DNA from 2 places in the Streptomyces liangshanensis genome. Region 1 is predicted to be linked to the other one. Evidence: riboswitches for the same ligand, from Rfam matches in the RefSeq annotation. Region 1 holds a riboswitch; the other holds the start of a gene.

Region 1 (4,482 bases):
AGCGCGGCATCGCTGGCGTACCGGCCGGCCGCCACCGCGGCCGCGCCGACACCGATGAGTGTGGAGACGGCCGCTGCCGTCACAGTTGCCGGGCGCATCTTCTCAGTGTCGGTACGGCGGCGGCGGACGGCCACCGGGCGTGGGCCGTCAGGGCCGCGGACCGGGGCGGCGACCGGGCGGGCTCAGGGCTTCTGGCCGTACCCCTTGAGCTTCTCGCCGACCTCGGCGACCTGGGCCTCGGAGAGCAGGGCGGGGGCGTGACCGGGGACGGAGGAGGCGGTGAGCCAGACGCGGCACATCCACTCCAGCTGGGCCGTGCGGTCGTACGCCCGGTCCAGCGAGTCGCCGTAGGTGACGGTGCCGTGGTTGCGGAGCAGGCAGCCCGTGCGGTCGCGCAGGGCGTCGCGCATGTGGGCGGCCAGTTCGGGGGTGCCGTACGTCGCGTAGGGGGCGACCCGCACCGGGCCGCCGAGGGCCGCCGCCATGTAGTGGATCAGCGGCAGTTCGGTGACGAGCGTCGAGACGGCGGTGGCGTGGACGGCGTGCGTGTGGACGACGGCCGTGGCGTCCGTGGTGCGGTAGATCTCCAGGTGGAGCGGCAGTTCGCTGGTCGGGGCGAGACGGCCGGAGACCCGGCGGCCCGCGAGGTCGACGGCGAGCAGGTCCCCGGGCGTGAGGCGGTCGTAGGGCACCCCGCTCGGGGTGACGAGCACCTCGTCCCCGACGCGTACGGAGACGTTGCCGGACGTCCCCACGACAAGCCCTTCGGCGGTGGTCCTGCGGGCGGTCGCGACCAGCTCCGCCCAGGCCCGGTCCCGCGCGTCGTCGTGCCCTTCGGCGGGGCGCTCCGCGGCCCGTCCGGTCAGATGATCCGTCATATGACGATCCTGTCAGGCGGGGTGGAAAAAGGGCAGGTCGGACAACGGATCCGGGGGGCCGGGGAGTCATTCAGGAGAGACACCCCGAGTACCTCCTCAGTTAACCTCCCGTTCACCCTGCATCCTTACGTTCACCGTGGCCACCGACGTCGAACGATTGCCTGGGTAAATGGAACACTTCACGCTGCTCCTCGCGATCGTGATCGCGACGGCTCTCGTGTTCGATTTCACGAACGGTTTCCACGACACCGCCAACGCGATGGCGACGACCATCTCGACCGGCGCCCTGAAGCCCAAGACCGCGGTGGCGATGTCCGCCGTCCTGAATCTCGTCGGCGCGTTCCTGTCCGTGGAGGTCGCCAAGACGATCTCCGGCGGACTCATCAACGAGTCGGGCATCCGTACCGAAGTGATCTTCGCGGCGCTGGTCGGCGCGATCATCTGGAATCTCTTCACGTGGCTCCTGGGACTCCCGTCGAGTTCCTCCCACGCCCTGTTCGGCGGCCTCATCGGCGCCACCCTGATGTCCGTCGGCGCCTCCGGTGTCAACGGCGGCGTGGTCATCACCAAAGTCCTCATCCCGGCGCTCGCCGCGCCAGTCGTCGCCGGGCTCGCGGCCATGCTCGCCACGCGGCTGACGTACCGCATCAGCGCCCGTACGGACGAGAAGGCCACCGCCAAGGGCTTCCGGGCCGGGCAGATCGCCTCCGCCGGGCTCGTCTCCCTCGCCCACGGCACCAACGACGCGCAGAAGACGATGGGCGTCATCACGCTGGCGCTCGTCACCGGCGGGGTCCTCTCCCCCGGCTCCAACCCGCCGCTGTGGGTCATCGTCTCCGCGGGCACGGCGATCGCGCTCGGCACGTACCTCGGTGGCTGGCGCATCATCAAGACCATGGGCACCGGCCTCACCGACCTGCGCCCGCAGCAGGGCTTCGCGGCCCAGACCAGCGCGGCGACGGTCATCCTGGCCTCCTCCCACCTCGGCTTCTCGCTCTCCACCACGCAGTCGTGCTCCGGCGCCGTGATGGGCGCGGGACTGGGGCGCAAGGGCGGGGTCGTGCGCTGGTCGACCGCGACCCGGATGTTCGTCGCCTGGGGGCTGACGCTGCCCGCGGCGGGCCTGGTCGCCGCCGGCGCGGAGTACCTGACCGGTCACGGCACCTGGGGCGTCACCGTCGTGGCGATCCTGCTCGTCGCCGCCTCCGCCGCCATCTGGCTCGCGTCGCGGCGCCGCCCGGTGGACCACACGAACGTGACGGGGGCTGATGTGGTGCCGGTCAACGTGCCCGTGGACGCCGGGTCGGTGGACGCCGTGGCCGTCGGCACCGTAGGCGTCGACACCGGGTCCCCCAGCCTGGCGGCCACCATTCCGGGCCCCGCCGCCCTGCCCACCCCGCCCGCCGTCGCCGGCGAGTCCGCGCGCACCGCCACGGTGTAAGGAAGCGATCACATGAAAATCGACTGGGCAGCTCTCGGCTCCGTGTTCGGCGTCAGCCTCGTGTCCACCATCGGCCTGGTGGGCCTCTTCACCCTCGGCATCGTGGCCCTGGCCAAACAGGAGTCGGCGGCCTCCGGTCCGGCCGGCTCCTCCGGCGGATCCGTGGCCCTGGCGCGCACCGGCGCCTACGCCTGCTTCGGACTGTGCGCGGCGGCCGTCGCGTACGGCATCTACCTGATCGTGGCCTGACCGCCCGTACCGTACCCGCGCCCCGGGGGCCGGCCTCGTCCTGACACCGGGACGGGCCGGCCCCCGGGTCCGTCATGTGGGGCTTCGCACACTGCCCCGCCGCAGGTCAAGGGCGGGTTGACGGGTGTTCTCGCAGCGTGGTGGACTGCCGGGGCCAATTACGGCGGCAGCAGAGGAAGCCGGTGCGAATCCGGCGCGGTCCCGCCACTGTCACCGGGCACGGTGTCCCTCCGGGGATCCGTCCCGGGAGCCAGGAACTCTCGCCGCCGCGTCATCCGTCGAGCCGGGGCGCGGACCCTGAGTGAGGACACGTCGCCATGCCTGGCCGCGCGTACGCCGCCGTTCCCGTCGGCCGAGCCCTTTCCGGACACCCCCTCCCCTCCGCCGCTCCCGGCCGGGACGCCGCGCGGATCCACGCGTACGGGGCCCTGGGCGGGTTGCTCGCCGATCTGCTGCTGGGCGATCCCCGCCGGGGCCATCCGGTCGCGGCGTTCGGGCGCGCCGCGGGGGCCGTGGAGCGGGTGCTGTGGCGGGACCACCGGGGCTGGGGCGCGTTGCACACGCTGGTCTGCGCGGGCGGCGCCGTCGGGCTGGGCGCGGTGGTGGCGCGCGGAGTACGGGGACCTGGCGTACCGGGACCAAGGGCTCTGGGGTCCGCGCGTGCCGGGTTCACGCGTCGTGATGCCGCCTCCGTCGCGTTGACCGCCGCCGCCACCTGGTCCGTCGTCGGCGGTACGTCACTGGCGCGCGAGGCGCGGGCCATCGGCCGGGCGCTCGCCGCCGGGGACGTCGAACTGGCCCGGGAGCGGCTGCCGCACCTGTGCGGCCGCGACCCGCAGTCCCTCGACGCCCAGCAGATCGCGCGGGCCGTGGTGGAGTCCGTCGCCGAGAACACCTCCGACGCGGTGGTCGGCGCGCTCGTGTGGGGCGCCCTCGCGGGGGTCCCCGGGCTGGCCGGGTTCCGGGCCGTGAACACGCTGGACGCGATGGTGGGGCACAAGTCCGCCAGGTACCGCCGGTTCGGCTGGGCGTCGGCCCGCCTGGACGACGTGGCCGGCCGGCCCGGCGCCCGGCTGACCGCCGCGCTGGCCGTCGTCGCGGGCGGCGATCCGCGCGGGGCGTGGCGGGCGTGGCGCCAGGACGCGCACCGGCACCCGAGCCCCAACGCGGGCCCGGTGGAGGCCTCGTTCGCGGGGGCGCTGGGGGTACGGCTGGGCGGGACGCTCGCGTACGGCGGCCGGGTCGAGCACCGCCCGGTGCTGAACGGCGGCGGCCGGCCCGTGGAGATCGCGGACATCGAGCGCGCCGTCCGGCTGTCCCGCCGCGTGAGCGCCTGCGCGCTGGCGGTGTGCGTGGCGGCGCGATTCGCCCACGCGGCGGGGGTGGACGCGGCAGCGGGGGCGGGTTCGGGAGCGGGAGCGGGTTCGGGAGCGGGAGCGGGTTCGGGAGCGGGAGCGGGTTCTGGCTCGGGAGCGGGGGCGGCGGGCTTCGGATCGGCGGCGGGCTCGGGGTCGGCTGCGGGGTCGGGATCAGGCTCGCGGTTGGGCTTGGTGGCGGGTTTGGTAGCTGGCTTGGGGTCGCGCCCGGGATCAGGCGTGGGGTCGCGCCCGGGCTCGGGGTCGGGGGCCGTGGCCCGGTGGGGGCTCGGGGTGGCGGTGGGTGGCGGGATCGGGGTGGCGGCGGGCTGCTGGGCGTGGGTCGGCGTGGGGCTCCGTGTCGGTGGCGGGAGGCAGTTGTGAGGGGGCGGGGTGGGCTCGGGGGTGGGCTGCTTGTCGCCGGGACCACCTCCGACGCGGGCAAGAGCGTCGTCACGGCCGGCATCTGCCGGTGGCTCGTGCGCCAGGGCGTCAAGGTCGCGCCCTTCAAGGGCCAGAACATGTCCCTCAACTCGTTCGTCACGCGCGAGGGCGCGGA
Region 2 (4,482 bases), 3.6 Mb from region 1:
GAGACCTGCGGCTCGATGCACTCGTACACGCCCGCGATCGACGCGATGGTCGCGGTCGGCGCGATCGCGAGGAGCAGGGAGTTGCGCATGCCGCTCTTCGCGACGCGGGCGCGCAGCGCGTCCCAGCGCTCCGGCCAGTTCAGCTCGACGTCGTAGTGGTCGGGGTGCAGGACCCCGGCGGCGGTACGGGTCTCCGACCACGCCGGGAGCGGGCCGCTGCGCTCGGCGAGCGCGCAGGACGCCTCGTACGCGGCGAGCATGATCCGCTCGGCGATCTTCGTGGAGAGCGCGGCGGCCTCGGCGGAGTCGAAGGGCAGGCGCTTCTTGAAGAAGACGTCCTGGAGGCCCATCGCGCCCAGGCCCACCGGGCGCCACTTGGCGTTGGAGCGGCCGGCCTGCTCGGTCGGGTAGAAGTTGATGTCCACGACCCGGTCGAGGAAGGTGACGGCGGTACGGACGGTCTCGTCCAGCCGCTCCCAGTCGATCTCGCCCGAATCGAGCACGAAGGCGCCGAGGTTGACCGAGCCGAGGTTGCAGACGGCGGTCTCGCCGTCGTCCGTGACCTCCAGGATCTCCGTGCAGAGGTTGGAGGAGTGGACGACCTTGCCGGGCAGGGCGGTCTGGTTGGCCGTACGGTTCGACGCGTCCTTGAAGGTCATCCAGCCGTTGCCGGTCTGGGCGAGCGTGCGCATCATGCGGCCGTACAGCTCACGGGCCGGGATGGTCTTCCGCGCCAGGCCCGCGGCCTCCGCCTTGCGGTACGCGGCGTCGAACTCGTCGCCCCACAGGTCCACGAACTCCGGGACGTCGGCGGGGGAGAACAGCGACCACTCGCCGTCCGCGTCGACGCGGCGCATGAACTCGTCCGGGATCCAGTGGGCGAGGTTCAGGTTGTGCGTACGGCGCGCTTCCTCACCGGTGTTGTCCCGCAGCTCCAGGAACTCCTCCAGGTCCGCGTGCCAGGTCTCCAGGTAGACGCAGGCCGCGCCCTTGCGCCGGCCGCCCTGGTTGACCGCCGCGACCGAGGAGTCGAGGGTCCGCAGGAACGGGACGATGCCGTTCGAGTGCCCGTTGGTGCCGCGGATCAGCGAACCGCGCGAGCGGATGCGGGAGTACGAGAGGCCGATGCCGCCCGCGTGCTTCGACAGGCGCGCCACCTGGTGGTAGCGGTCGTAGATCGAGTCCAGCTCGTCCAGCGGGGAGTCGAGCAGGTAGCAGGAGGACATCTGCGGGTGGCGCGTACCGGAGTTGAAGAGCGTCGGCGAGGACGGGAGGTAGTCCAGGCGGCTCATCAGGCGGTAGAGGGAGGCGACCTCGTCCAGCGCGCGGACGCTGTTGTCCTCGGCCAGACCGGCGCCGACGCGCAGCATGAAGTGCTGGGGGGTCTCGACGACCTTGCGGGTGATCGGGTGGCGGAGCAGGTACCGGCTGAAGAGGGTACGGAGCCCGAAGTAGCCGAAGCGGTCGTCGGCGTCCTGGTCGATCAGCGCGTCCAGGAAGTCGGCGTGCAGCGCGACGAACTCGGCCGTGCGGTCGGCGATGAGGCCCTCGCGGTGCCCCACGGCGACGGACGCGGAGAACGCCACGGCGCCCTGGCTCGCGGCCTCTTCGGCGATGGTACGGGTGAGCAGCCGGGCGGCCAGCCGGGAGTAGGCCGGGTCCTCGGAGATGAGCCCCGCGGCCGCCTCGGTGGCGAGCTCGCGCAGCTCGGCCTCGTCCGACCGGGCGTTGCGGCCACGCAGCGCGGCGCCGGCGACGCGTCCGGGGTCGGTGTCGGGCAGATCGGCGGTCAGGTCGGTGAGGAGCCGCAGCAACGCGGTCCCGGGTCCGTCGGTCTCCTGCGCGGAGACCTCGGAGATGCCTGAAGCCGGATCGGCTGGCGCGATGGTCACGTGGTGCTCTCCCTCGCTCGGCTCTGGGCCGTCGGCGGGGAAGCGGGGGCGCGGGGGCCGTACGACCCGTCTGCGGGCAGCACGAACCACGGCGTCTCCGGCCCAGCCTCGAGGCCCGGACGTCCTGGCATCCGGTTCGGTCGAGCCGGATGCGTTGCCGGCAGGTATTCGGACTCACGGGTATGACAAAGCACACCACAGCAGACCGTTGCGGGACAGTTCCGGATTCACACCGGATTCCCCTGCGTCGACAACGAGGTCGAGCATACATCTGGGGGGCGCACGATGAGGCACCCCCTAGATGTAGTGTCGCGCCCCGTTTCGCCCCCGTGTGTCGGAAGCGGGAAGGCGGGCCGCCCGGAGTCCGGGCGGCCCGCCTTCCGCCGTACGTCGGCGCCCCTCGGCGCCCGTCAGCGCACCCTCAGCGCACCGGGTCCGGGTCCGACGGGGTGGTCGGGGCCAGGGGGAGGTCCTTCTTGACGCCCGGGTCGCCGATGTCCGCCGTGTAGTCCGACGGGGTCGTCTCGTCGATGCCCTCCGGGGCCTTGAGCGCCTTCATGACGAACGTCAGGACCACGCTCACCACGAGGTTCAGCACGAAGGCCGTCAGGCCGATGTAGCCGATCTCGCCGATCCCGGGGATCTCCTTCGACGAACCGCCGAAGTGCGCCTGCGTCGGGCTCGCGACGCCGTACGCGGCGATCGTGCCGTACAGCATGCCCACCGCCCAGCCGGTGAGCAGCGCCCACCGGTGGAACCAGCGGGTGAAGAGCCCGCCGACCAGCGCCGGCATCGTCTGGAGGATCCAGATCCCGCCCAGCAGCTGGAAGTTGATCGCGACGGTCTTGTCCATGGTCAGGACGAAGGCCAGCGCCCCCACCTTCACCAGCAGCGACACCAGCTTGGAGACCTTCGTCTCCTGCGCCGGGGTCGCGTCCGGCCTGATGAAGTCCTTGTAGATGTTGCGGGTGAACAGGTTCGCCGCCGCGATCGACATGATCGCGGCCGGCACCAGCGCGCCGATGCCGATCGCCGCGAAGGCCACGCCCGCGAACCAGTCGGGGAACATGTTCTCGAAGAGCTGGGGGATCGCCAGCTGCCCGTTGTCGACCTTCACCCCGGCGGCGATCGCCATGAAGCCGAGCAGCGCCAGCAAGCCCAGCATCAGCGAATACAGCGGCAGGATCGTGGTGTTGCGCCGGATCACCTCGCGGCTGCGGCTGGAGAGCGTCGCCGTGACCGAGTGCGGATACATGAAGAGCGCGAGCGCCGAGCCGAGCGCGAGGGTCGCGTACCCCCACTGCTGGGCCTCGCCCGGCGCGAGCGCGCCGCGTGGCGCCCCGGTCGCCGGGTTCTTCTGCGCGAACGCGTCGCCCGCCTTCGCGAAGATGTCGTCGAAGCCGCCGAGTTTGATCGGGATGTAGATGATGGCCACGATGATCACCAGATAGATCAGGGTGTCCTTCACGAACGCGATCAGCGCGGGTGCCCGCAGCCCCGACGAGTACGTGTACGCGGCGAGCACCGCGAACGCGATCAGCAGCGGCAGGTCCTTCACGAACCAGTTGGTGTCCTTGCCGCCGCCGACGCCCATCACGTCCAACACGGCCTGGATGCCGACCAGTTGCAGCGCGATGTACGGCATGGTCGCGAGGATCCCGGTGACGGCGACCGCCAGCGAGAGCCCCTTGGAGCCGAACCGGCCCCGGACGAAGTCCGAGGTGGTCACGTACCCGTGCTTGTGCGACACCGACCACAGCCGCGGCAGGAAGGTGAAGATGAGCGGGTAGACGAGGATCGTGTACGGCACGGCGAAGAAGCCCGCCGCGCCCGCCGCGTAGATCGCCGCGGGCACGGCCACGAAGGTGTACGCCGTGTAGAGGTCACCGCCGAGCAGGAACCAGGTGACCCACGTGCCGAACGACCGCCCGCCCAGGCCCCATTCGTCGAGGCTCTGCTCGTTCTCGGCCCGGCGCCAGCGCGCCGCGAGGAACCCCATGACCGTGACGGCCAGGAAGAAGAAGATGAAGACGCCGAGGGCGACGCCGTTCACACCGTCGTTCATCGCGAGCCACCGCCCTTCCCGGATCCCGTACGGGCGCGCTGGTCACGCTGCCACAACTGGTGGGCGACCATGGTCAGTACGGCCGACACGACGACCCACAGCATCTGGTACCAGTAGAAGAACGGGATGCCGATGAACGCCGGGTCGGTCTTCGCGTACGAACCCACCCACAGCAGCGCCACGAAGGGCGCGACCAGACAGAGCGCGATGACCACGCGGACCGGGGTGACCACGGGGGGAGGGGGGCTCCCCCCGGGTCCTGACGGTGCTTCTGGAGGTGCTTCTGACATGCGCGCTCGTCCCCTCACTGCTCGCCGTTCCACTGATCGCCTTTGCAACGCGCAGGAAATCTAGGGGACGGCCAGGGCCGAGGGAACCCCCCGGCCGGTCAGTCGGTCGGCCGGCGCAGCCTCGCCACGAACTTGTAACGATCGCCCCGGTAGACCGACCGCACCCATTCGACCGGTTCGCCGTGGCCGTCGATCGAGTGGCGGGACAGCATCAGCATCGGCAGACCGACGTCGG

The links. Region 1 has a riboswitch for cobalamin ahead of HA039_RS26695 (cobalamin biosynthesis protein). Riboswitches for the same ligand answer to the same signal wherever they lie in the genome.
Region 2: another riboswitch for cobalamin. It lies ahead of HA039_RS10875 (ribonucleoside-diphosphate reductase subunit alpha); the one in region 1 lies ahead of HA039_RS26695 (cobalamin biosynthesis protein).

Annotation. Positions count from the first base shown of each region.
Region 1 is NZ_CP050177.1:6,146,059-6,150,540, reverse strand. Features, by position in the region: gene HA039_RS26715 (alpha/beta hydrolase) at 1-98, opposite strand, end outside; gene HA039_RS26710 (class II aldolase/adducin family protein) at 183-878, opposite strand; gene HA039_RS26705 (inorganic phosphate transporter) at 1,048-2,319, shown strand; gene HA039_RS26700 (hypothetical protein) at 2,332-2,568, shown strand; cobalamin riboswitch at 2,693-2,847, shown strand; partial or broken gene HA039_RS26695 (cobalamin biosynthesis protein) at 2,886-3,938, shown strand; gene HA039_RS26690 (cobyric acid synthase) at 4,304-4,482, shown strand, end outside.
Region 2 is NZ_CP050177.1:2,565,881-2,570,362, reverse strand. Features, by position in the region: gene HA039_RS10875 (ribonucleoside-diphosphate reductase subunit alpha) at 1-1,892, opposite strand, end outside; cobalamin riboswitch at 2,035-2,171, opposite strand; gene mctP (monocarboxylate uptake permease MctP) at 2,314-3,957, opposite strand; gene HA039_RS10865 (DUF3311 domain-containing protein) at 3,954-4,247, opposite strand; gene HA039_RS10860 (GntR family transcriptional regulator) at 4,346-4,482, opposite strand, start outside.